Regions from separate parts of the Erwinia psychrophila genome, predicted to be linked through region 1. Evidence: predicted binding sites of a transcription regulator. Region 1 holds the regulator's gene; each other region holds the start of a gene.

Region 1 (5,912 bases):
CTTCCGCCATTAATCGCCAGATCCTGGCGCTGGAGGAGGAGTTGGGGACACCCTTATTCCAACGTCTGCCGCGTAAAATGGTGTTAACAGCCGCGGGGGAAGTGCTGATTCATCACGTGCGGCAAACGTTTAAAGAGCTGGAATGGGCACAAATCAAGATTGAGGAGCTAAAGGGGCTGAGACGGGGCGAGGTCACGGTAGCGATGATGAGCGGGCTGGCAGCCAATCTTATTCCACGTATGGCAGCAGAGTTTCGCAGGGCGAATCCACGCGTAAAACTGATCCTCAGGCAAATGACCACGGGGGAAGATATTACCAGCGCAGTCGCTTCAGGAGAGGCGGATTTAGGGCTGGGGTTCGACTTTGATCTGCCGCCTTCTCTGCGCAAACTGGGCAGTGCGGTGGGCAGACTGGGCGCAGTAGTTGCGCCGGGCCATCCCCTGGCGGATAAAACCAGCCTCCGCCTGAGCGACTGTGTTCCTCATTCTCTGGTTATCGCTGATAAATCGATGGTTATCCGTCCCTATCTGAACGAGCTGTTTTCCAGGGCGATGGTAACTGTGCATCCTGTTATCGAAACAAATTCGATTGAGGTGATGCGCCAGGCCGCGATGGTTGATCAGGCCTTAACTTTTTTAACGCCGTTTGATATCGAATTCGATTTGCGTAGCGGGCGTTTAATCTATATCCCGGTGAGAGAGCTCTCACAGCAGGCGCAGACCTTAATGCTGATAGGGCACGATCGCGGAACCAGCGCCATCGGCAGCGTACTGGCGGAGACGATAAAAACCATGATGAACCAGATGGCGTAATCACCTGAGGAAGCTGCCCTGTTCAGCCATCCGGCAAAACCGGGGCAGCAGTAAGGCGCTCTCAGCGCTGGAAAGAGGGGGTAAAGGCCTGCACTTCCTGAATCAGTTTGATTAAGGCTTCCGCCGCGCGGTCGGTCTCAATCTTTCCGCGCTCCGCGTCAGCCGCCGCCGCGTTTCCGGTGGTCCCGGAGGGGTGAAGGTCTTCAGCCATCCAGCCAAATCCCACGCCGCCTTCAGGCGTCAGAATACCGCCCTTTTCAGCCAGCGCTACGGAGGCGGACACGAAATTTTCGGCATGCGCCATTTGCACCAGCTCGGGATGTAAATGGAGCATCACGCTGGTTTCCGATTCGCCACCGTGGATGCCATGCTGCAACTCTTCAGCGCAAAACAGATCGGCAGAATCGATCGTGCGGAACCAGCTCGCCCCCACGGCAAACATCTTCAGCTCAATCCGCAACTGACGGCAGACAATTTCCATCAGCTGGGGCTGGCCGCCGTGTGAGTTCCAGAAAATAAGCTTGCGGATCCCTGCCCGCCAGGCGCTTTTAGCCACTTCAAACCAGACGTTACCCAGCAGATCATAAGGAAGTGTTAAGGTGCCCGGGAAGTTAAGGTGCTCGTCTGACTTACCGATGGGCAGAGCCGGAAGGATCAGGACCGGCAGATTTTCAGGCATCATCTCCACCGCACGGGCGATGATGCCAGCATTGATCGCCGCATCCACCCTGACAGGCAGATGAGGGCCATGCTGCTCTACGGCCCCAATCGGCAATATGGCGATAACCTTGTCCATTTCCAGCTCGCTGAACTCACGGGTAGAGAGATCCCACCACCAGCGAGAAGAAGGCATATTCATAAAGCGTACTCTCCTGCACAGTTTTTTTCAGTCTGCGCGTTTTTACGTCCTGATTGAAGCAGCAAAATTGCGGCGGAGCGTTGCTTTTTAAGCATCAGAAGGCGGCAGAGATGACATCCACGCCTGAAACATGGTAACAATGCGAAGCGACTTTTCTCAGGGAGTTATCTGCCATGTCAGCTAAACATCCGGTGATTGCCGTTACCGGTTCAAGCGGTGCGGGGACCACAACAACCAGTACCGCTTTCAGAAAAATATTTCAGCAGCTTGGACTGCACGCAGCCGAACTGGAAGGGGACAGTTTTCACCGATTTACGCGCCCCGAGATGGATATGGCGATCCGTAAAGCGCGCGATATGGGTCGCCATATCAGCTATTTCGGCCCCGATGCAAATGACTTCGCGCTGCTGGAAAACACCTTTGTGGAATATGGCCTTAACGGCAGCGGCCAGTCACGAAAATATCTGCACACCTATGATGAAGCCGTGCCATGGAATCAGGTGCCGGGAACCTTTACGCCCTGGCAGCCGCTGCCGGAGCCGACGGACGTGCTCTTCTATGAGGGTCTGCATGGTGGCGTGGTTACGCCGCATAACAACGTCTCGCAGCATGTGGATTTGCTGGTGGGCGTGGTCCCCATCGTTAACCTGGAGTGGATCCAGAAGCTGGTCCGGGATACCAGCGAACGGGGGCACTCGCGGGAAGCCGTTATGGACTCGGTTGTGCGATCGATGGAGGACTACATTAACTTCATTACGCCGCAGTTCTCACGTACCCATATTAATTTCCAGCGCGTCCCTACTGTTGATACCTCGAATCCCTTTGCGGCCCGGGCTATCCCTTCGCTGGATGAAAGCTTTGTGGTGATCCATTTCCAGGCGCTGGAAGATATCGACTTCCCCTACCTGCTGTCGATGCTACAGGGCTCGTTTATCTCCCATATCAATACGCTGGTGGTGCCCGGCGGGAAAATGGGCTTAGCGATGGAGCTGATTATGGGACCGCTGGTCAAACGGCTGATAGAAGGGAAAAAGATTGAGTAAGCCCCGCGCACGGGGCCGGGGGCTGACTATACTGCGATAACTTCATAGCTGTGGGTAATCTCCACGCCTTTGCCCAGCATCAGCGCTACAGAGCAGTACTTCTCGGCAGAGAGATCCACCGCGCGGGAGACTGCTTTGTCGCCCAGCGCCTTACCGGTTACGATAAAATGCAGATTGATATGGGTAAAGAGACGCGGGGCCTCTTCGCGGCGTTCAGAGGTGAGCTTAACCTCACAGTCCGTGACCTCATGGCGCCCTTTTTGCAGAATAGAGACCACGTCAATGGCGCTACAGCTACCGGCCGCCATCAGCACCATTTCCATCGGGCTGGGGGCTTTATCGCCCGCATTGCCATCCATCAGCACCTGATGGCCCGATGAGGATTCTCCCAAAAAGGTCAGCCCCTCTACCCATTTAACACGAGCTTCCATAACAAACTCCTCTAATTCATTCAGTTAACGTCAGATTACGCTTTAGCGACAAAAACGGCAACGCCGCAGATTTCCCGCTATGCTGAAGCGAGACAACAGAAGACACTCATTCAAAGCTGTGTTACAAACAAAGCTGTAATATCTTCGCCAGTACTCTACATACGTGGCGAAACGGAACACCATAACGAGCCAGGCCCTGAACCGGGGTCAGGATAAATTCCCTGAAAGGGAACGCTTGACTTTTTCAACGCCTGACAGGGAACTCTGCCCCCTGTGTTTAGGCACGATGACAACAGAGGATAACAGCGAATGGTTCTCGGCAAACCGCAAACAGACCCGACACTTGAATGGTTCCTGTCACATTGCCATATTCATAAGTATCCATCCAAAAGCACGCTGATTCACCAGGGTGAAAAAGCGGAAACCCTCTACTATATCGTCAAGGGCGCGGTAGCGGTGCTGATTAAGGATGAAGAAGGCAAAGAGATGATCCTCTCTTACCTCAACCAGGGTGATTTTATTGGTGAGCTTGGCCTGTTTGAAGAAGGTCAGGAGCGCAGCGCGTGGGTACGCGCTAAATCCGCCTGCGAAGTGGCTGAAATTTCTTATAAAAAGTTTCGTCAGCTGATTCAGGTTAACCCTGACATCCTGATGCGTCTCTCTTCACAGATGGCACGTCGCCTCCAGGTCACCTCCGAGAAAGTGGGCAATTTAGCTTTCCTCGATGTGACAGGTCGCATCGCGCAAACCCTTCTGAATCTGGCCAAGCAGCCGGATGCGATGACCCACCCAGACGGAATGCAAATCAAAATCACCCGTCAGGAGATTGGTCAGATTGTTGGCTGCTCACGCGAAACGGTTGGCCGGATCCTGAAAATGCTGGAAGATCAGAACCTGATCTCCGCACACGGCAAGACCATCGTCGTCTACGGTACCCGTTAACCAGCCCCAATCCATGGCGCAACTTCGCCGTTGCGCCTTTCTCACTGGTACGGAAGGATGTGGCGCCGACTGATCTATCACCCCGAAGTTAACTATGCACTGCGTCAAACGCTGGTGCTTTGTCTCCCGGTCGCTATCGGATGGCTATTGGGTGATTTGCAAAAAGGACTGCTCTTTTCGTTAGTGCCTGCCTGTTGCAATATCGCCGGTCTCGATACGCCCCATAAACGTTTTTTCAAACGCCTGATCGTTGGCGGCACCCTGTTTGCCTTCAGCAGCTTCCTTATCCAGTATCTTGGCAATCACCAGGTTCCCTTACCGGCCACGCTTTTTGTGATGGCCCTGCTGCTAGGGGTTACCGGAGAGATCAGCCCGCTGCACGGCAGGCTGCTGCCGGCGTCACTGATCGCCGCCATTTTTACGCTCAGCCTGGCCGGGCGGATGGCGATCTGGGTGCCACCGATGCTCTATATTCTGGGCACCATCTGGTACGGCGTATTTAACTGGTTCTGGCTCTGGCTGTGGAAAGAGCAGCCAATGCGTGAGACGCTCAGCCTGCTTTATCGCGAACTCGCTGACTACTGCGAAGCAAAATACAGCATGCTGACGCAGCTGACCGATCCTGAAAAAGCGCTCCCGCCCCTGCTGGCACGCCAGCAAAAAGCGGTCGATCTGATCACCACCTGCTACCAGCAGATGCATATGCTGGCCGCCGGCCGGGATAATCATCATCAGCGCCTGACCCGCGCATTTCAGGTCGCTCTCGATTTACAGGAGCACATTGCGGTCAGCCTGCACCAGCCTGAAGAAGTGCAGAAGCTGGTTGAACAGAGCCACGCTGAGGCGGTGATCCGCTGGAACGCCCGGACGATTGCGGCCCGGCTACGCGAACTTGCCGATGACATCCTCTATCATAAGCTGCCCGGGCGCTTTTCAATGGACAAGCAGCTGCACGCGCTGGAAAAGATCGCCAGACAGCATCCTGATAATCCCGTTGGCCATTTCTGCTCCTATCATTTCAGCCGGATAAGCCGCCTGCTGCGCCACCAGCGCCCCCTTTATAAACGGGACCTGATGGCCGACCGCCAGCGCCGCCTGCCGCTGCTGCCCGCCATTAAAAGCTACCTCTCGCTGCGCTCGGCGGCGCTTCGTACCGCCGGGCGTTTTGCCGTCATGCTCACGTTCGCCAGCTCGCTGGCCCTCTTTTTTCATCTGCCAAAACCTTACTGGATACTGATGACGATCATGTTTGTCAGTCAGAACGGTTACAGCGCGACACGCGTCCGCATCCAGCACCGTGCGCTGGGCACGCTTGCGGGACTGATCGTCGCCGCACTGACGCTACGTCTTCAGGTGCCGGAGCCGATAGTGCTGCTGGTGATGCTGATTATTACCCTGGTGAGCTACCTGTTTATCCGTAAGTACTATGGTCTGGCGACGATCGGTTTTACGGTTACGGCCGTTTACTCGCTCCAGCTGCTTTCGCTTAACGGCGCAGACTTCCTGCTGCCGCGCCTGCTGGATACGCTGATGGGCTGCCTGATCGCCTTCGCCGGGATGATCTGGCTCTGGCCGCAGTGGCAGAGCGGTCTGCTGCGGCAAAATGCGCATGACGCGCTGGAAGTCTGGCAGGAAGCGTTGCAGCTGCTGCTGGGCAGCAAGCAGAACCCCGAAAAGCTGGCTTACCAGCGGATGCGGGCCAACCAGGCGCATAACGCGCTGTTTAACTCGCTGAACCAGGCGATGCAGGAGCCAGGTTTCGATCCCAGCTATCTTGCCGATATGAAGCTGTGGGTAACGCACGGTCAGTTTATTGTTGAACACA
Region 2 (5,912 bases), on a different contig from region 1:
TTATCGCTGTCGTGAAACTGCACGGGTTCATCCAGCAGCACCAGGCTGAAACCGTTTTTGATCACGCCACATTCCGGGCGTGCATGCGGCATCGCTATACCCTCGTCAAACACGTAATAGGCGCCGTGCTCCAGGGTACTGTCGATCACCGCCTGGCCGTAACGCTCCTCGACGTAGCCCTGAGCAACCAGCGGCCTGGCTGCCAGATAAATAATTTTTTGCCAGTCCTTTTCCTTTATGCCGACCTGAATCGCCTGGGCGTCGATTAATAGCTGTTTAATCGTCATCTTTTCTCCCTAAATATTACGGCGAATAGTATTTCGTAATTCATCAATTTTAACGAATACCTCATCCACCTGCTGACGGTGCTGGGGACTTTTCGCGAAGACGGATAAAGCACGGTTGTAACGCAGCATCAGCGTTTTTTGCGTCTCGCCGTCACGCGGGTCCGTCGCTAATTTATCTTCCAGCTGCTGCAGCTCCGCCATTAATTGCCCGGCCTCCTGCTGAACTTCACCCTGCGCTTCCGGCGCTTTGTTAAATAAAGACTTTATGGATGAAAACATATTATCCTCCCGGCCCCGACGGACAAGCCGGGGCCTTTTGCAGTTAAGCAAATAAAATTCAGTTACGGCGGATTTATTTAAATAATGCGATCTTTTCCATCAATATATTGGTGACGGCCTGGTTGGCAGGAATAAGAAATTTGCGCACGCTGTCGTTAACTTTGCCTTTTTCAAAAGTCGCTTTACATTGCCCCACCCACTGCACATTCATTTCGGTGCCGACATTGACCTTATCAATGCCTTCGGTCACCACTTTACGCATGTCCTCGTCGCTGACGCCGGTACCGCCATGCAGTACCAGAGGCTTACGGGTGACTTCACTGATGGCCGCCAGGCGCTGGTGCTGGATCTGGGTTTTACCGGTATACATGCCGTGCACGGTACCAATGGAAACGGCCAGCATATCCACATCGGTGGCCTCTGAATAACGCATGGCATCTTCAACGGTGGTAAATTCAATCGCGTCCATATCGACGGATTTTCCATCTTCGGTGCCGCCGATGGCGCCCAGCTCACCCTCTACGGTGATATTTCGTGGCCGGGCCAGCGCAACGACCTTTTTAGTGTTTTCGATATTCTCCTCAATCGGCAAATGCGAGCCGTCGTACATTACCGAGCTGAACCCGGCATCCATCGCGGTGGTGATGTCTTCAATACTCGAACAGTGATCAAGATGTAAACAGGCAGGCACATCGTGGCTTGCCGACAGTGAGCGGACCGAATCCACCAGCAGCTTATGACCCAGATACTCCGCCGTACCGGTAGAGATCTGAATCATCAGCGGGCTGCCGGTGTTTTGCGCCGCTTTAAAAAACGCCGGCAGCATTTCCAGGCAGTGCAGATTAAATGAGCCAACCGCTTTGAAATTACGTTGCTTGGCGACAGTCAGAAGATTAGTAAAATTATACAGACTCATGGACCTTCTCCTCATGGTGCTTAGTAGATTTGCCGTTGACGAACCAGGCAAGTAAGGTGACAAACAGGATGAATACGCCGACAAACAGCCAGTTATTCTGGAACGCGTGTCCCAGCAGCAAACCACTGCTGATCACATCGGAGTCGCTAAAGGTCACGCCGGTGAAACCGTAGCTTTCCAGCATTGGCACCAGGATGGCGGGCAGGAAGGTGATAAACAGGCCGTGTACCACACCGCCGATAATCGCGCCACGGCGGCCGCCCATCGCGTTGCCGAATACCCCTGCCGTTCCGCCGGCAAAGAAGTTGGTCAGCAAACCCGGCAGGATCATCGCCAGCCCGAACATAGGGAAAACGACCATGCCGATAAGGGAGCCTGCGGTGGTGGCCAGGAAGCCGACAATCACCGCATTAGGCGCATAAGGGAACAGCACCGGACAGTCGAGCGCGGGTTTGGCATCGGGAACAATGCGCATGGCGATGCCGCGGAAAGCCGGAACCAGCTCGTTTAACAGCAGACGCACGCCGCTATAGAGCACAAAGACGCCGGCAACAAACTGAATAGCCTGCATAAATGCGTACATCAGGTAGTTAGTGCCGCCGGAAAACTGTGCGATATAGGCGGGACCCGCCGCCAGCGCAGGGATCAGGTACATCGGCACCATCACGACCGCCATCGAAAAATAGGTGTCCTGCAGGAACTTGAAGTTGTCCGGCAGTTGCAGATCTTCCGTGGAGCGGGAACCTTTGCCCACCACTTTGGCGACGGCGGCCTGCACCAGGTAACCGAGCGTGCAGAAATGCCCCAGGGCGACATCGTCTGAGCCAGTGATACGACGCACAACCGGCTGCGCCAGCGCGGGCATGACGACCGCCATTATTCCGCCAAAGATACCGCCGGTCAGAATCAGCGGCAGGCCGGTCAGGCCGGTTTTGTAGCCGATCACCGCGCCGATGGTGGCCATCCAGAGCAGCGCCTGTCCGGTCAGGAAGATATATTTAAAGGGCGTAATGCGGGCAATCAGAATATTAACGGCAAAGATAACCATTAACGTCAGCGCCACTTCCGAACCAAGCTCACGGTTAGCCAGACCGGCAATAGCCGCCACATCGGTGATGTAGCCCTGCATGCCGAAACCGTGCGTGAAAATATCGTTCAGGAAGGTCAGCGTGGCGACAATGATATTGATCCCCGCCATCATAATCAGAAAGCCCAGCAGCGTTTTGAAGGTGCCCTCCACCACTTTTCCCGCGGATTTTTTTTGTAAGATCAGCCCCAGCATGGCAATACAGGCGATAAGAATAGAAGCCTGTCCCAGCAGATCTTTTACAATGAAGTTGATGATATCAGTCATGCTCCGCCACCTTCAGATTGTGCGTTTTCATATAAGCCAGAATTTTTTCTTCAATTTCCGCCTTATCGGTAAGCCGGTTCAGGACAATTACGCGGCTGGCTTCTTCGGGCGTTGCGTCGGCCGTGAGAATATCGGCAAAGGCTTTTTGCGTGAGGATCATGTCGGATTTAAAAGCGTTGGCTTCAGAGACCGTAGTGTGATCCAGCTTCGCCGGGATTTGTAATTTTTTAAATACCGCCTGCGCGCTCATTTCAATTGCAAAGCTTGAACCTAAACCGCAGCCACATACACAGAGAACGTTAAGCATGAGAGTATCCTTAAATAATGTTGATCTGTTTAGCCAGTTTATAATGATGCCCTTCGGCGTCGACCAGCCGCTTTTGCATACTCACTAAATCTATTGGAATGGGTTTATTACCCGCATTAATAATGATGGCTTTATTTTTCATCCCGGCGTTAATACAGCGCACCACCTCGCTCGCCATAATTGTGCCCTGATATATCTCCTCACAGGTTGGGTCGCCATTTCGCAATCCGTATCCCATAAGGGTTTTACGAATGCGTACGCCAATGCGCGGTTCAAGTTGTTTTATTAACGTGTCGATCGCCCCCTGAAAGCCAGGGGAATACTCTTTGGTGTAGCCTTCTGAACACAAAATAATGACGCTGTTCTGGCCGGCCAGACGCTCTTTAATACGCTCAGCCAGCGCGGGCACCGGGATCTGGCACTCCGGGATCAGCGCAAAATCCGCGTTGCTTTTGATGGCTGCCTGCAGGGTTAACTCACCGCAGTAGCCGCCTAACAGCTCCATCATAAACACCCTGCCCGGCAGCGCCCGTCCGGTATTACGCAGTTTTCTGACTTCCGTAATGACCTGTTCACAGGCGGTAGAAAAACCAATGGAGTAATAACTGCCAAATACGTCATTATCGATAGTCATGCCGACACCGAAGCAATTAACGCCGTATTCACTCAGGTTATGCAGGAATTGCAGAGAACCGTCGCCGCCCGCCATGACCAGCACATCAATGTGCAGGCCTTTTAATTTCTTTGCGATATGTTCATATTCGCTACTCATCAGTTTTCGCTCGGTTCTCCCCGACGCCATAACGGGGATCGCGGAGATTGAATAATCAACCAGATCACGGGCGCTTATTTCCTGATGATGATTCTCCAGCAATCCGGCAATTCCACCATTAAATAACGTCATTTCTGCGCCAGCCTGCTTTGCCAGCTGGAAAATAAAATTATTGATGCCGGAAACGTCGCCTCCGCTGATTACCATGCCGATTTTCATTGTTACCTCCTGAGTAAGGGCGCAGGTAAATATTTACCGAATACAAGACCTGAATTTGCAACGGATATCACATTAAAGGGAATATTATCGGGGCGGTGATCGTTGACAGCGCATTTCAATGGCTAATTTTTGTGAGGTTAATCACAGGTGAGAAGCGTGATGAATTTAACAGTAATAAAAATTTCAACAGTAAAATCATTAAGTTAAATTTTACGCTATCGGGAGGACGGCAGATGCCTGAAGAGAGGGAAATATCCGGAAATTTCGGATGCAATTTTGTGAAGCCTGACGCATTTTTTTGGCGTACCGATAAGGCGGTCATTCGCGGCTAATACCCTAAGGTGTTAATCGCAGGCAGAAATACCCCCAGGGCGCGTCCATTCAGGCAGCACTGGGTTAATTCGGATAGCGTTAATAAGACGGGAATAATGACTTATAACCGGAGAGTATCGGAAAGAGAAAATCAGAAAAGGGTGAAACAGGAGGGTCAGCAGGCACAGAGGATCGGCTACAGTCGATCTTCCGTGCCTTAATCAGCCCCCCGCTACTTCTCAGCAACGGAGCGGGCCATCACCTACTCAAATTCGTTCCAGGAGCGGCCGTCGCGGGTAATCATAGCCACGGACGCCACCGGGCCCCAGGTGCCCGCCTGGTAAGGCTTAGGTGCTTCTTTATCTGACGCCCAGGCCTCCATGATGGAGTCAACCCACTTCCAGGCTTCCTCAACCTCATCACGGCGCACAAACAGCGCCTGAATGCCGCGCATGGTTTCCAGCAGCAGACGCTCGTAGGCATCCGCCAGATGGGACTGGTTGAAGGTCTCCGAGAAGCTCAGGTCAAGCTTGGTGGTCTGGAGGTTATGCTTGTGATCCAGCCCCGGCACTTTATTCAGGATCTGAATATCGACACCCTCATCCGGCTGCAGGCGGATAGTCAGCTTGTTCTGCGGCAGTTCCTGCCAGGAATCCTTAAACAGGTTCAGCGCCGGGTTTTTGAAGTAGACCACCACTTCTGAACACTTGGAGGGCAGTCGTTTACCGGTACGCAGGTAGAACGGCACGCCCGCCCAGCGCCAGTCGTCGATGTCCACGCGAATAGACACGAAAGTTTCCGTGCTGCTCGATTTATTCGCGTCCTCTTCTTCCAGATAGCCCGGAACCTTTTTCCCCTGGACGAAGCCTGCGGTGTACTGACCGCGTACGGTTTTATCGCGCACGTTGGTGTGATCGATACGGCGTAGCGAACGCAGCACCTTCACTTTTTCATCACGGATGCGGTCGGCGGAGAGATCGGCTGGCGGTGACATGGCGATCATGGTCAGGATCTGCAGAAGGTGATTCTGGATCATATCCCTCATCTGTCCCGCTTTGTCGAAGTAACCCCAGCGACCTTCGATACCGACTTCTTCCGCCACGGTAATCTGCACGTGGTCGATGGTACGGTTATCCCAGTTGGAGGCAAACAGCGAGTTGGCGAAGCGCAGCGCCAGCAGGTTAAGCACCGTTTCCTTGCCCAGATAGTGGTCAATACGGAAGACCTGATTCTCTTCGAAGTACTCCCCTACCTGGTCATTGATCTCACACGAGGTTTCCAGCGAAGTGCCCAGCGGCTTCTCCATCACCACGCGCGCCGGCTGTGCGTTGAGTTTCGCCTGGCCCAGCCCCTTACAGATGGCGCCGAATGTGCCCGGCGGCATCGCAAAATAGTTAATGGTTACGCGCTTTTTCTGATCGAGCATTTTGCCAAGCCTGGCGAAATGCGCTGAGTCGTTCACGTCA
Region 3 (5,912 bases), on a different contig from region 1:
AGCTGGAATCCCTACATGGAGCTGACGGCGACCTATGCGCTCAACGCCAACTGGACCGCATCGGCGTCCGGTCGTTATACCCACCTGAGCGATGAAGTTAAAGACAGCCCAATGGTGGATCGTAATTCGCAGGTCACGGTGTGGACTGGCATCAGCTATACCTTCTGATCTCAGGCTAATGCACAAAAAAAGGGCGCGCCGCGCCCTTTTGCACAGTTGTGACGCGTAAAAATGTGCAGGAGATAATCATGACCCGGACAGTAATATTTTCCGAAGATTGCCCGTTACCCGCCATTGGTCAGGGAACCTGGTACATGGGCGAGGACGCCATGCAGCGCCGGACGGAGGTGGCGGCGCTCCAGCATGGACTCGATCTCGGTCTCCGCGTGATCGATACAGCGGAAATGTACGCTGACGGCGGGGCGGAGGAAGTGGTTGGCGAAGCGCTCCAGGGACGGCGTGAGCAGGCGTGGCTGGTTTCAAAAGTTTACCCCTGGAACGCCAGTGCCACTGATGCCACAGAAGCCTGCGAGCGCAGCCTGCGTCGCCTGAAAACAGATTATCTGGATCTTTATCTGCTGCACTGGCGTGGGAACGTACCGCTGGAAGAAACCCTCCGCGCCATGACGCTATTGCAACAGGCCGGAAAGATACGCCGCTGGGGAGTGTCAAATTTTGATACCGAAGATATGAATGAACTGCTGGCAGAGGAGGGAGGTGAAGCCTGCGCCACCAATCAGGTTCTTTACCATCTGGCCTCCAGAGGGATTGAGTTCGATCTCCTGCCGGCGTGTCGGCAGCGCAACATGCCGGTAATGGCCTATTCTCCCCTTGCGCAGGCCGGGCGGCTCCGTCGTGACCTGATGAATCATCCTGTTCTGAATCAGATTGCCAGCCGGAAGGCGATTACCGTCGCGCAGCTTTTGCTGGCATGGGTCATCCGTAAGGAGGGGGTTATGGCGATCCCCAAAGCGGGTAGCAGGCAGCATGTGGCGGAAAATGCCGCCGCGCTTGATGTGATCCTTACGAGTGAGGAGCAGGCGTTAATAAACCAGGCTTTCCCCCCGCCGGAAAGAAAATTCCCGCTGGATGTGATTTAGCGCGGTTTTCCCTTAGTCTTATTGATCGCACTTACCACCAGCGGTAACAGCCCCGGCTGGTGGTGAGCAGAAACAGCGATCAGTTCGATTTCCGTACCCGTATCGTCGTCGAGAGACGTGAAGGCGACTCGTCCGCGCTGATCATCGGGGACGAGACGTGGGCCGTCTCCACGCAGACCATGGTTTTATACCCTTCGTTTGCCATATCCCCCATGCTGCAAGAGAGCTCCGGACCCGGGTTCCACGTGACAACGTCACTGTGTGAGTGATGGTGCACTTCAATCGTACGACGTCCAGTCCGATCGTGAATCAGGCTACAGGCATCAGGCTGCGTGTAAATACGGTCAACGCGATCTGGATAGGTCTGCCTGCCGTCCTCAGACGTCCCCTGGGCACCCTGATTCACCTTATCGATATAGGTCTTACCCAATCCGCTGACCTCAACATCAGCGATGTCAGCCACGCTAAAGTAGCTGTGCAGTGCCGCCGTCGCTTCATAGTCGCCATGCGCTTCCAGTTCGATTTCACAGCGATCGCTGAAGCGGAAGCGGGCCAGCAGGGTAAAATCGTGCGGCCAGAGTTTTTTCGTCTGCTCACTGCTTTCCAGGACAAAGGTGAGCATGACGCTCTCCTCATTTTCATCATGCGCGGAAAGCGTCCAGGGCAGGGTACGGGCGAATCCATGCGCCGGCTCGCCCGCCGGGCCAAACCAGGGCCAGCAGATGGGAACGCCGCCCCGAATCGCTTTGCCCGGACGCCAGGCGGTTTTATCACTGAGCCAGATTACTGGTTTTTCACCTGCGGGTTGCCACGCAATCAGGTGGGCGCCCTGAAGGGTGACCGCCGCACGCACTTTCGGATGCGCAATGACAACCGTGGGCAGTTCGCCGACGTTACGCTGGGTGATATAGGGCGTTATCTGGTTAACAACGGGAAGCGAAAAGAGTTCTTCGTTCATGAGTAAACCTTATTTCAGCCAAAAAAAAGGGCGACCGCAGTCGCCCAGAATTCGTGTTTCACCGCGCTTATTTAGCGATGTGAGCAACCAGGTCAAGAACCTTGTTGGAGTAACCGGTTTCGTTATCGTACCAGGAAACCAGTTTAACGAAAGTGTCGCTCAGTGCGATACCCGCTTTGGCATCGAACACGGAGGTCAGGGTTTCGCCGTTGAAGTCAGTGGAAACCACTTCATCTTCGGTATAGCCCAGAACGCCTTTCAGTTCGCCTTCAGCAGCGGCCTTGATAGCATCACAAATTTCTTTGTAAGAGGCAGGCTTAGCCAGACGTGCAGTCAGGTCAACCACGGAAACGTTAGGCGTAGGAACGCGGAACGCCATGCCGGTCAGTTTGCCGTTCAGCTCAGGGATCACTTTACCAACGGCTTTAGCTGCACCGGTAGAAGAAGGGATGATGTTCTGAGAAGCGCCGCGGCCGCCGCGCCAGTCTTTGTGCGATGGACCATCAACGGTTTTCTGCGTGGCAGTCGTCGCGTGAACGGTCGTCATCAGAGCTTCAACGATGCCGAATTTGTCGTTGATGACTTTAGCCAGCGGTGCCAGGCAGTTCGTGGTGCAGGAAGCGTTAGACACGATATCCTGGCCAGCGTAAGACTTGTGGTTTACGCCCATTACAAACATTGGGGTGTCATCTTTAGAAGGGCCGGTCAGAACAACTTTCTTCGCGCCCGCCTGGATGTGCTTACGTGCGGTTTCGTCGGTCAGGAAGATGCCGGTCGCTTCTGCCACGACGTCAACGCCGATTTCGTCCCACTTCAGGTTAGCCGGATCTCTTTCAGCGGTAACACGGATGGTTTTGCCGTTGACAACCAGTTGGCCGTCTTTGACTTCTACGGTGCCGTCGAAACGACCGTGGGTAGAGTCATACTTCAGCATGTAAGCCATGTACTCGGCGTCCAGCAGATCGTTGATTGCGACGATCTCTACGTCAGAACGCTGCTGAGCAGCACGGAAAACGATGCGACCGATACGGCCAAAACCGTTGATACCTACTTTGATAGTCATATATTCCACCAGCTAGTTGTTAGTGAATAAAAGGTTGGTTGTAAAATTACAAAAACCTTACCAGGCGTCAAGCGGAATCGCTTCAAGTGTTGCGACAAATCAAACCATAAAGCAGGAATTATTTGTCAGAAAGCGCATTTCGCACGGCGATTAATCTCACTATTGGGGCGTGATACCCGGATATAAAGGGGTAGCCTGGCTAAAAGGTGACTTGCATCACACTTTCACCTTCCGGTGACTTTCAGATTCCGCCTGACGTGAAAAAATCCCCTGACGTTGTTAAGTATTTGTTAGAATACTAGCCAATATTTTCAGAATCACACTGTCCGGGAGTAGCAAAATGGCTAATGACCAACATCCCCTGTCGCCTGAAACCGATCTGAATGAGATGCAGCGCTATGTGACCCAGCAGCGCGGCACTGAACCTCCGTTTTCCGGCAAGCTGTTGCATAACAAGGGCGAAGGGATTTACCACTGCCTCGTCTGCAACGCCTCCCTGTTTCTCTCCGGGTCAAAATATGACTCGGGCTGCGGCTGGCCAAGCTTTTATCAGCCGGTGCAGGAAGACTCCATCCGTTATATCGAAGATGATTCGCACGGTATGCAGCGTATAGAAATCCGCTGTGGCACCTGCGATGCGCATCTCGGCCATGTCTTCCCGGATGGCCCGCAGCCCAGCGGCGAGCGCTACTGTGTTAATTCTGCCTCACTGAGTTTTACCGATGATGATGGCAATCAGATTAAAGGTTAGTGCTTATGATGCTTGATGAGATGATTGCCACCATGACGCCTGAAGTGTACCAGCGTCTGGTGACGGCAGTAGAAACCGGAAAGTGGGCCGACGGCGTGGCGCTGACGCCTGAGCAGAAAGAGAACAGCCTGCAGCTGGTGATGCTCTGGCAGGCGCGTCACAACGACCAGCCTCAGCATATGAGCGTGGGCAAGGGTGGGGAGATGGTGATGAAAACCAAACGGGAGCTTAAGGAAGAGTTCGGCATTACTGATGACAATGTCACCCGTATCAAGCTGCAGTAATCTCTTATCTGCAACAGGAATAAGAGTGCTAAACGCAGCTCTTATTCCTGGCCCTGTTCCAGGCCTTCGGCGGAATTTTCAGAATAGTGCCACATGCCTGTTATGACTCAGCGTCGGGCCCTGGCAGTCTGCCCAGCCACGGAACGCATTACTGAATAATGGCCCCGCCTGCCGCCATCGCTTCAAGCGCAGATTCGCAGTCTCCCTGCCTCAGTTCAACGCCCCGACATCCCGCTTTGATAACCGTAACGGCATAACCCAGCATCAGCGCATCCAGCACGCTGTATCTGACGCAGTAGTCTGTCGCCAGACCCATAACGGTCAGGGCGGTGATACCTCTTGCTTTGAGCCAGCCATCCAGTCCGGTCTGCTCAAGCCGGCCGTTATCAAAAAACGCGCTGTAGCTGTCCACCTGGGGATTTTGCCCTTTACGCACGGTATGGCTGAGGTGTTGCTGCATAAGCGACGGATGAAACGCAGCCCCGATGCTCTCCTGTATACAGTGATCGGGCCACCAGATCTGCGGCAAACCCGCCAGCGTTCCGGTGCTGCCGACAGGCTGTCCGGCGTTGGACGCAAAACTTCCGTGGTTTGCCGGGTGCCAGTCAAGCGTGGCGACGACGGGCTGGTCCCGCAGGCGGAATTCAGCCGCGTACTGGTTAGCGACTGCGATAACTTCATCGCCCTCCCTGACGGCAAGGGCGCCGCCGGGACAGAAGTCATTCTGTAAATCAATCAGTAACAGGGCCTGCTGCGTAGCTGTCATGGTGTCTCACTTTTCGTCAGGGGTTAATTCACCGCGAAGATTAACCTGCATCAGCCGGCGCACTTCGCTGCTGGAGAGATTCTGGCTGAGCAGGAAGTGGAGTTTGGTCAGCGTGGCCTCGACGGTGAGGTCCAGTCCGCTCACCACACCCGCCAGCGCCAGCGCGTTACCGGTAGCGTAACCACCCATATTCACCTTGCCAGACATGCACTGCGTCAGGTTAACCACCACAATACCGCGTGCGGAAGCCTCTTTCAGCTCTTTCAGAAAGGCGGGGTTCTGCGGCGCATTGCCCACGCCATAGGAGCGTAGAATCAGCGCTTTCACCGGCTGGAGCAGGAAGTTACTGACGACATCCGCCGAGATCCCCGGATAGATGGTCACCACGCCAACGGGCTGGGGCGTGACGGAATGAACAATCAGATCGCCGCTTCCTGTGGGCGCGGGCGGGGTGTTCAGGCGACGGATATGGATACCCGCTTCCAGCAGTGGAGCAAGGTTAGGGGAGTCAAAGGCGTTGAATCCATCCGCATGGGCCTTGGTAGTGCGGTTGCCGCGATAAAGAGTGTTATTGAAAAACAGCGTCACTTCATTTATCGGGTAATTGGCGGCCACGAACAGCGCGTTAAGCAGATTTTGCTGGCCGTCCGAGCGCAGTTCCGCCAGCGGTATTTGTGACCCTGTCACAATTACCGGTTTGGCGAGGTTCTCCAGCATAAAGGAGAGCGCCGAAGCGGTGAAGGCCATGGTGTCGGTGCCATGAAGAATAACGAAGCCGTCATAGCTATCGTAGTTTTGCCGGATGTCATCGACGATCGCCTGCCAGTCCTGCGGGGTCATATCGGAAGAGTCGATCAGCGGCTGATATTCATGGATTGTGAAGTCGGGCATTTCGGCACGGTGAAATTCAGGCATGTTAGCCAGCTGAGTTTGCAGGTGGCCGGAAACGGGAATGTAGCCATGTTCAGAGCGCTGCATACCGATAGTGCC
Region 4 (5,912 bases), on a different contig from region 1:
TCCATAGTAGACCTGCCGCGCTGGCAGGACGCAGTCTTTAAGCTGCGTTAAGTCTGTTTTGCCAGCGGCCCGGGAAGTGCAGAGGGAGGTGGCTGGCAAAAGAGGCTGGAAAAAGGCTCCGCCAGAGCGGAGCCTTTCAGGCTCAGAAGGGGCTTACAGGGCGCTTGTGAAGGTACGCGTAATCACATCCTGCTGCTGCTCTTTAGTGAGCGAGTTGAAGCGAACGGCGTAGCCGGAGACGCGGATGGTTAACTGCGGATATTTTTCCGGGTTATCCATCGCATCCAGCAGCATTTCACGATTCATCACGTTCACGTTCAGATGCTGACCGCCTTCGATGCTGGCTTCATGGTGGAAGTAACCGTCCATCAGGCCTGCCAGATTAGCTTTACGCACGTCATCATCTTTACCCAGCGCGTTCGGCACGATGGAGAAAGTATAGGAGATGCCGTCTTTCGCGTAGGCAAACGGCAGTTTGGCTACCGAGGTCAGTGAGGCAACGGCCCCTTTCTGATCGCGTCCGTGCATAGGGTTAGCGCCCGGACCGAAAGGTGCGCCGGCACGACGACCATCCGGGGTATTACCGGTTTTCTTACCGTAAACCACGTTAGAGGTGATGGTCAGTACGGACTGCGTTGGTACCGCATTGCGGTAGGTTTCCAGCTTCTGAATTTTTTTCATGAAGCGTTCAACCAGATCGCAGGCGATATCATCGACGCGGGCATCATTGTTACCAAACTGCGGATATTCACCCTCAATTTTGAAGTCAACGGCCAGACCATCTTCATCACGAATGGTGGAGACTTTGGCATATTTGATGGCGGACAGGGAGTCAGCCGCAACGGAAAGACCGGCGATGCCGCAGGCCATTGTGCGGTAAACGTCGCGGTCATGCAGTGCCATCAGCGCCGCTTCATAGCTGTACTTATCGTGCATGTAATGGATAACGTTCAGCGCAGTCACATACTGCTTGGCCAGCCAGTCCATGAAGTGATCCATACGCGCCATCACTTTATCGTAATCCAGCACCTCATCCATCATTGGCGCTTCTTTCGGGCCAACCTGCATTTTCAGTTTTTCATCCACGCCGCCGTTGATGGCATAAAGCATGGTTTTCGCGAGGTTGGCGCGCGCACCAAAGAACTGCATCTGTTTACCCACGATCATCGGGCTGACGCAGCAGGCGATGGCATAGTCATCGTTGTTGAAGTCAGGGCGCATCAGATCGTCATTCTCATACTGAACGGATGAGGTGTCGATAGAGACCTTCGCCGCGTATTTTTTGAAGTTCAGCGGCAGCTTCTCTGACCACAGGATGGTCATGTTTGGCTCTGGTGAAGGCCCCATGGTGTAGAGCGTATTCAGGAAACGGAAGCTGGTTTTGGTCACCAGCGTACGGCCATCGACACCCATACCGGCAAGTGACTCGGTGGCCCAGATTGGGTCGCCGGAGAAGAGTTCGTCATATTCCGGCGTACGCAGGAAGCGAACCATACGCAGTTTCATCACCAGGTGATCGATCAGTTCCTGGGCGTCCTGCTCGGTAATGTTACCGGCCTGCAGGTCACGCTCAATATAAACGTCCAGGAAGGTGGAGACGCGTCCAAAGGACATGGCCGCACCATTTTGGGATTTCACCGCTGCCAGATAGCCAAAGTAGGTCCACTGCACGGCTTCCTGAGCATTTTTGGCCGGGCCGGAAATATCACAGCCATATTTCGCCGCCATCTCTTTGATCTGCTCCAGCGCACGATGCTGGTCGGCGATCTCTTCACGCAGACGGATAGTGGCTTCCAGGTTGACGCCGTTTTCCAGATCGCTCTGCAGTGAAGCGAACTGGGCAAACTTATCTTTCATCAGCAGATCGATGCCGTACAGCGCAACGCGGCGGTAGTCGCCGATAATACGACCACGACCATAAGCGTCCGGCAGGCCGGTCAGCACGCCAGATTTACGGCAGCGCAGGATATCGGGGGTGTAAACGTCGAACACGCCCTGGTTGTGCGTTTTACGGTATTCGGTAAAGACTTTTTTCAGGCCGGCATCCAGTTCACGACCGTAAACTTTACAGGAGCCTTCAACCATTTTGATGCCGCCGTACGGGATCAGCGCGCGTTTCAGCGGCGCTTCCGTCTGGAGGCCAACAATGGTCTCGCGTTTTTTATCAATGTAGCCGGCATCGTGAGAGGTAATGGTTGAGGCCAGGTCGGTATCAAAATCGACCGGCGCATGGGTGCGGTTTTCCAGCTTGATGCCTTCCATAACCTTGTCCCACAGGGCGGTAGTGGCTTCAGTTGCGCCGCTCAGGAACGATTCATCCCCTTCATAAGGGGTGTAGTTCTTCTGAATGAAGTCGCGAACGTTGATGCTGTTCTGCCATTCGCCTTCTGCAAAGCCTGCCCAGGCAACAGCCTGTTTTTCATTGTGCTCGCTCATTTGATACCTACCTTAATTACGTGGAGTTCTTTCAGTTCCCACGACCCTGTAGCGGCCGCAGGTGCCAAATGCAGTGCGGGGCTTAACGGTGATCGCCGTCCCGCAGATAGATCACCCAGTACGTCAAACCTACCAGCAATCCGCCACCGATAATGTTGCCCAGGGTGACAGGGATCAGATTATCAATAACAAAGTTCTTAACGGTCAGTTGCGAAAACTGCGCGGCAGTGGTGCCGGTTAACTGCCAGAATTCGGGAGAGGCGAAGTCTTTAATGATGATGCCCAGCGGGATCATAAACATGTTAGCGATACTGTGTTCGAAGCCGCTGGCAACGAACATGGCGACCGGCAGCACCATCGCAAACATTTTATCCGTCAGGCTACGGCCGGAGTAGCTCATCCAGACCGCCAGGCAGACCATCAGATTTGCCAGAATGCCAAGACAGACGGCTTCAAGAAAAGTATGGTGCATTTTATGGTCAGCCGTTTGCAGAACATTTAACCCCCATGCACCATTCGCTGCCATAGGTTGGCCTGCAAACCAGATCAGCGCGATAAAGAACATAGCGCCAAAAAAATTCCCGATATAAACGTTAATCCAGTTACAGGTTAGCTGACGCCAGCTAATGCGCCCGCTCGCCTTGGCGACCATGGTTAACACGGTAGAAGTAAAAAGATCGGCACCGCAGACCACGACCAGCATCAGTCCCAGCGAAAAGCATAATCCGCCCACCAGCTTAGTCATCCCATAGGGGAGCGCTCCGGCGCCGGTGGTGGCGGTGATATAAAAGACAAAGGCAATGGAAATAAATACCCCAGCGGTAATGGCCAGGAAAAATGTGGTGAAGGGGTGCTTAGTTGCTTTATAGACACCGGCTTCTTCGGCTACTTTAGCCATTTCCGACGGTAGAAGCAGGTCAAACGGGCTGCCAGTTTTCACACTAACGTCTCCCAAAATTTTTCATCGGAGTGATACTAACAAAGGAGTATAGGGAAGAATTTGATATGGATCATAAATGGCCGGGTTAAACCCCGCTAAAGCACTGTAATTTATAGGGTTTTTATATTCATCTTCTTGATAATAAAGGATTAAATATTTTTTAAAAGCCCAAAAAACATTTGAATTGTTGGACGGGAGGCGGCGGGGGAAAGTAAATTATGGCAGGTGTTTGTATCAGAATTGTGACGAACCTTTAAAAGGAAATTTTAATGGATCGTTTTATTTAACTTTCCAGAAAAATCTTTGCATCCCGGAAAGAAAATAAGGGGTTTACTGCCCGAAATAAGCGCGATAAACCCCAATAATTTATTTCCAGTTAGTGCGTTTAGCCTGCTGCAGCTTTTCATAAGCCGCCAGCAGTGACTGATGCGCCGGGAATGCCATCAGTTCATCATCTACGGCCTGCAGACCGAAGAAAGGCGCTTCACCACTTATCGCGGCTGAAGCGGCTTCAACCGCCTGCTGGCCATACATCCGCACAAAGGCGGTATGGTACTGCACCGGATCGCGCTCTTCTTCCTGGCTAAGTAACAGCAGCGTTTGCAGGCAGCGATAGTAATTAGCCCGCTCAGGTGTAAAGAGGGAACCGTTGAACTCCATGGTCCATTCAGTCCAGATCAGGGCCTGCTCAGTGTCGCCACCGGCCAGCGCGAGCATCGCTTTCAGTTCGCCAATACGCAGGGTGTACCAGCCATTATCTTTGCCTGTCGCCAGGCCAAGCAATTCGCGTACGCGCGTAAAGTCATCATGGCCATCTTCGTCGAGCTGTTCGAGCAGCGCCAGATAGTCCGCTTTCTCCCAGCTGCTTTCCGGCAGCGACAGCAGCGTTTCGCGCAGGTAGGCGCCCATGCTGTTGTTTGCCAGCAGCAGATCTTCCGCAGGATAGATGTCAGACATACCGGGAACAATAATACGGCAAGCGTAAACATCAAGGTGCTGGTAGTCAGCGATGTACACTTCTTTATCTTCTTTTTTGAAGATGTCCATCAGCGTGGCGAACTCTTCCTGGGTGGTGCCGTCGAAACGCCAGTCCACAAAAGGATAATCCGCATCGTCTTTAAACATATCCCAGGAGATCAGACCGCTGGAGTCGATGAAATGTGTTTCCAGATTGGCGTGCTCAGCGACTTCCTCATCATCAAAGGTTGGCGGCGTGAAAACATCCAGATCTTTCAGGCTGCGGCCCTGGAGCAGTTCGGTCACGGTTCTTTCCAGCGCCACGCCGAAGTCCGGATGCGCGCCAAAAGAGGCAAAGCAGGTGCCGTTCTGCGGGTTGAACAGCACCACACAGATAACCGGATACTTACCGCCGAGCGAGGCGTCATAAGAGAAGATCGGGAAACCTTCCGCTTCCAGACTGGCGATGGAAGCAACTACGCCCGGATAGCGATCCAGTACTGCCTGTGGAATCGCAGGAAGACTGATCGATTCGGCGATAATGCGGTTTTTGATATAACGTTCGAAAACTTCAGACAACCCCTGTACGCGCGCCTCGTCAGAGGTGTTCCCAGCGGACATGCCGTTTGAAACATACAGGTTTCCGATAATGTTCATCGGGATATAGACCGTTTGTCGATCGGACTGACGGGTGAAGGGCAGGGCACAGATGCCGCGATCGGCATTGCCGGACTGAAGATCGATCAGATCGCTGGCGCTGACTTCGTTTTCCGGATCGTAAAAGTCCTTCAGGCGCGGATCGAGAATACCGGCAGGCAAGCTGTCATCTTCCGGCAACGGGAACCATTTTTCGTCAGGATAGTGGACGAACTCCCCGTTGGCGATCTGCTTGCCCAGCCAGAAATCGGCGAAAAAATAGTTGGTCGACAGACGTTCAAAGTACTCGCCCAGCGCCGAAGCCAGAGCGGCTTTCTTGCTGGCGCCTTTCCCGTTGGTAAAGCACAGCGGGCAGTCGCGGTCACGGATATGGACGGACCAGACGTTAGGAACCGGATTCAGCCAGGACGCTTCTTCAATATTGAAGCCCAGATCCTGCAATTTTTGCTGAAAGCGTGAGATGGAATCTTCCAGCGCGGCATCTTTGCCTGGAATATAAGTTTGCGTCATAGGGCCCACTCGGTTGGGGTTGTGCCGAAAGGGCGCAATGATACGGGGTTTCTCTCTGAATCGCTATCCGGCTGCCGGAATTTCATGCGTTTGCCCACTGGTCGGCTGACAGGATAAAACATTGCAGCAGAGGGGTGGCAATGATAAAACCGATAGCTGAATCGAAACGATTATTCAGAGAGTGGTGAGGGGAAATGAGTCAGGTTTTCAATTTTAGCTCCGGCCCGGCGATGCTGCCGGCAGAAGTACTGCGTCGTGCGGAACAGGAACTGTGCAACTGGCAGGGTTCAGGTACCTCGGTGATGGAAATCAGCCACCGCAGCAAAGAATTTCTCAAGGTGGCTGGCGAAGCCGAAAAGGATTTTCGCGACCTGCTGAAGATCCCCTCAAACTACAAAGTCCTTTTTTGCCA

The links. Region 1 encodes CRP, which controls carbon source genes, mostly activating them, when cyclic AMP is high. Its sites were predicted from a motif close to ATGTGANNNNNNTCACAT; they were not measured.
Region 2: a site for CRP is predicted at 4,264-4,281, ahead of AAH446_RS00540 (6-phosphofructokinase). Genes of this name have one in related genera too.
Region 3: a site for CRP is predicted at 3,326-3,343, ahead of msrB (peptide-methionine (R)-S-oxide reductase MsrB). Genes of this name have one in related genera too.
Region 4: a site for CRP is predicted at 3,435-3,452, ahead of focA (formate transporter FocA). Genes of this name have one in related genera too.

The regions. Positions count from the first base shown of each region.
Region 1 is NZ_JBCHVB010000004.1:57,668-63,579, forward strand. Features, by position in the region: gene AAH446_RS11415 (LysR family transcriptional regulator) at 1-812, shown strand, start outside; gene AAH446_RS11420 (creatininase family protein) at 874-1,671, opposite strand; gene AAH446_RS11425 (phosphoribulokinase) at 1,845-2,714, shown strand; gene AAH446_RS11430 (OsmC family protein) at 2,741-3,145, opposite strand; gene crp (cAMP-activated global transcriptional regulator CRP) at 3,455-4,087, shown strand; gene AAH446_RS11440 (YccS/YhfK family putative transporter) at 4,145-5,912, shown strand, end outside.
Region 2 is NZ_JBCHVB010000001.1:115,667-121,578, reverse strand. Features, by position in the region: gene AAH446_RS00565 (PTS sugar transporter subunit IIA) at 1-287, opposite strand, end outside; gene AAH446_RS00560 (hypothetical protein) at 297-566, opposite strand; gene AAH446_RS00555 (class II fructose-bisphosphate aldolase) at 640-1,482, opposite strand; gene AAH446_RS00550 (PTS sugar transporter subunit IIC) at 1,469-2,836, opposite strand; gene AAH446_RS00545 (PTS sugar transporter subunit IIB) at 2,829-3,143, opposite strand; gene AAH446_RS00540 (6-phosphofructokinase) at 3,154-4,134, opposite strand; gene zwf (glucose-6-phosphate dehydrogenase) at 4,709-5,912, opposite strand, start outside.
Region 3 is NZ_JBCHVB010000001.1:190,787-196,698, forward strand. Features, by position in the region: gene AAH446_RS00905 (MipA/OmpV family protein) at 1-168, shown strand, start outside; gene AAH446_RS00910 (aldo/keto reductase) at 249-1,100, shown strand; gene AAH446_RS00915 (D-hexose-6-phosphate mutarotase) at 1,180-2,058, opposite strand; gene gapA (glyceraldehyde-3-phosphate dehydrogenase) at 2,126-3,121, opposite strand; gene msrB (peptide-methionine (R)-S-oxide reductase MsrB) at 3,462-3,872, shown strand; gene AAH446_RS00930 (YeaC family protein) at 3,878-4,156, shown strand; gene pncA (bifunctional nicotinamidase/pyrazinamidase) at 4,305-4,922, opposite strand; gene ansA (asparaginase) at 4,929-5,912, opposite strand, start outside.
Region 4 is NZ_JBCHVB010000001.1:982,136-988,047, reverse strand. Features, by position in the region: gene pflB (formate C-acetyltransferase) at 154-2,436, opposite strand; gene focA (formate transporter FocA) at 2,519-3,376, opposite strand; gene ycaO (30S ribosomal protein S12 methylthiotransferase accessory factor YcaO) at 3,743-5,500, opposite strand; gene serC (3-phosphoserine/phosphohydroxythreonine transaminase) at 5,695-5,912, shown strand, end outside.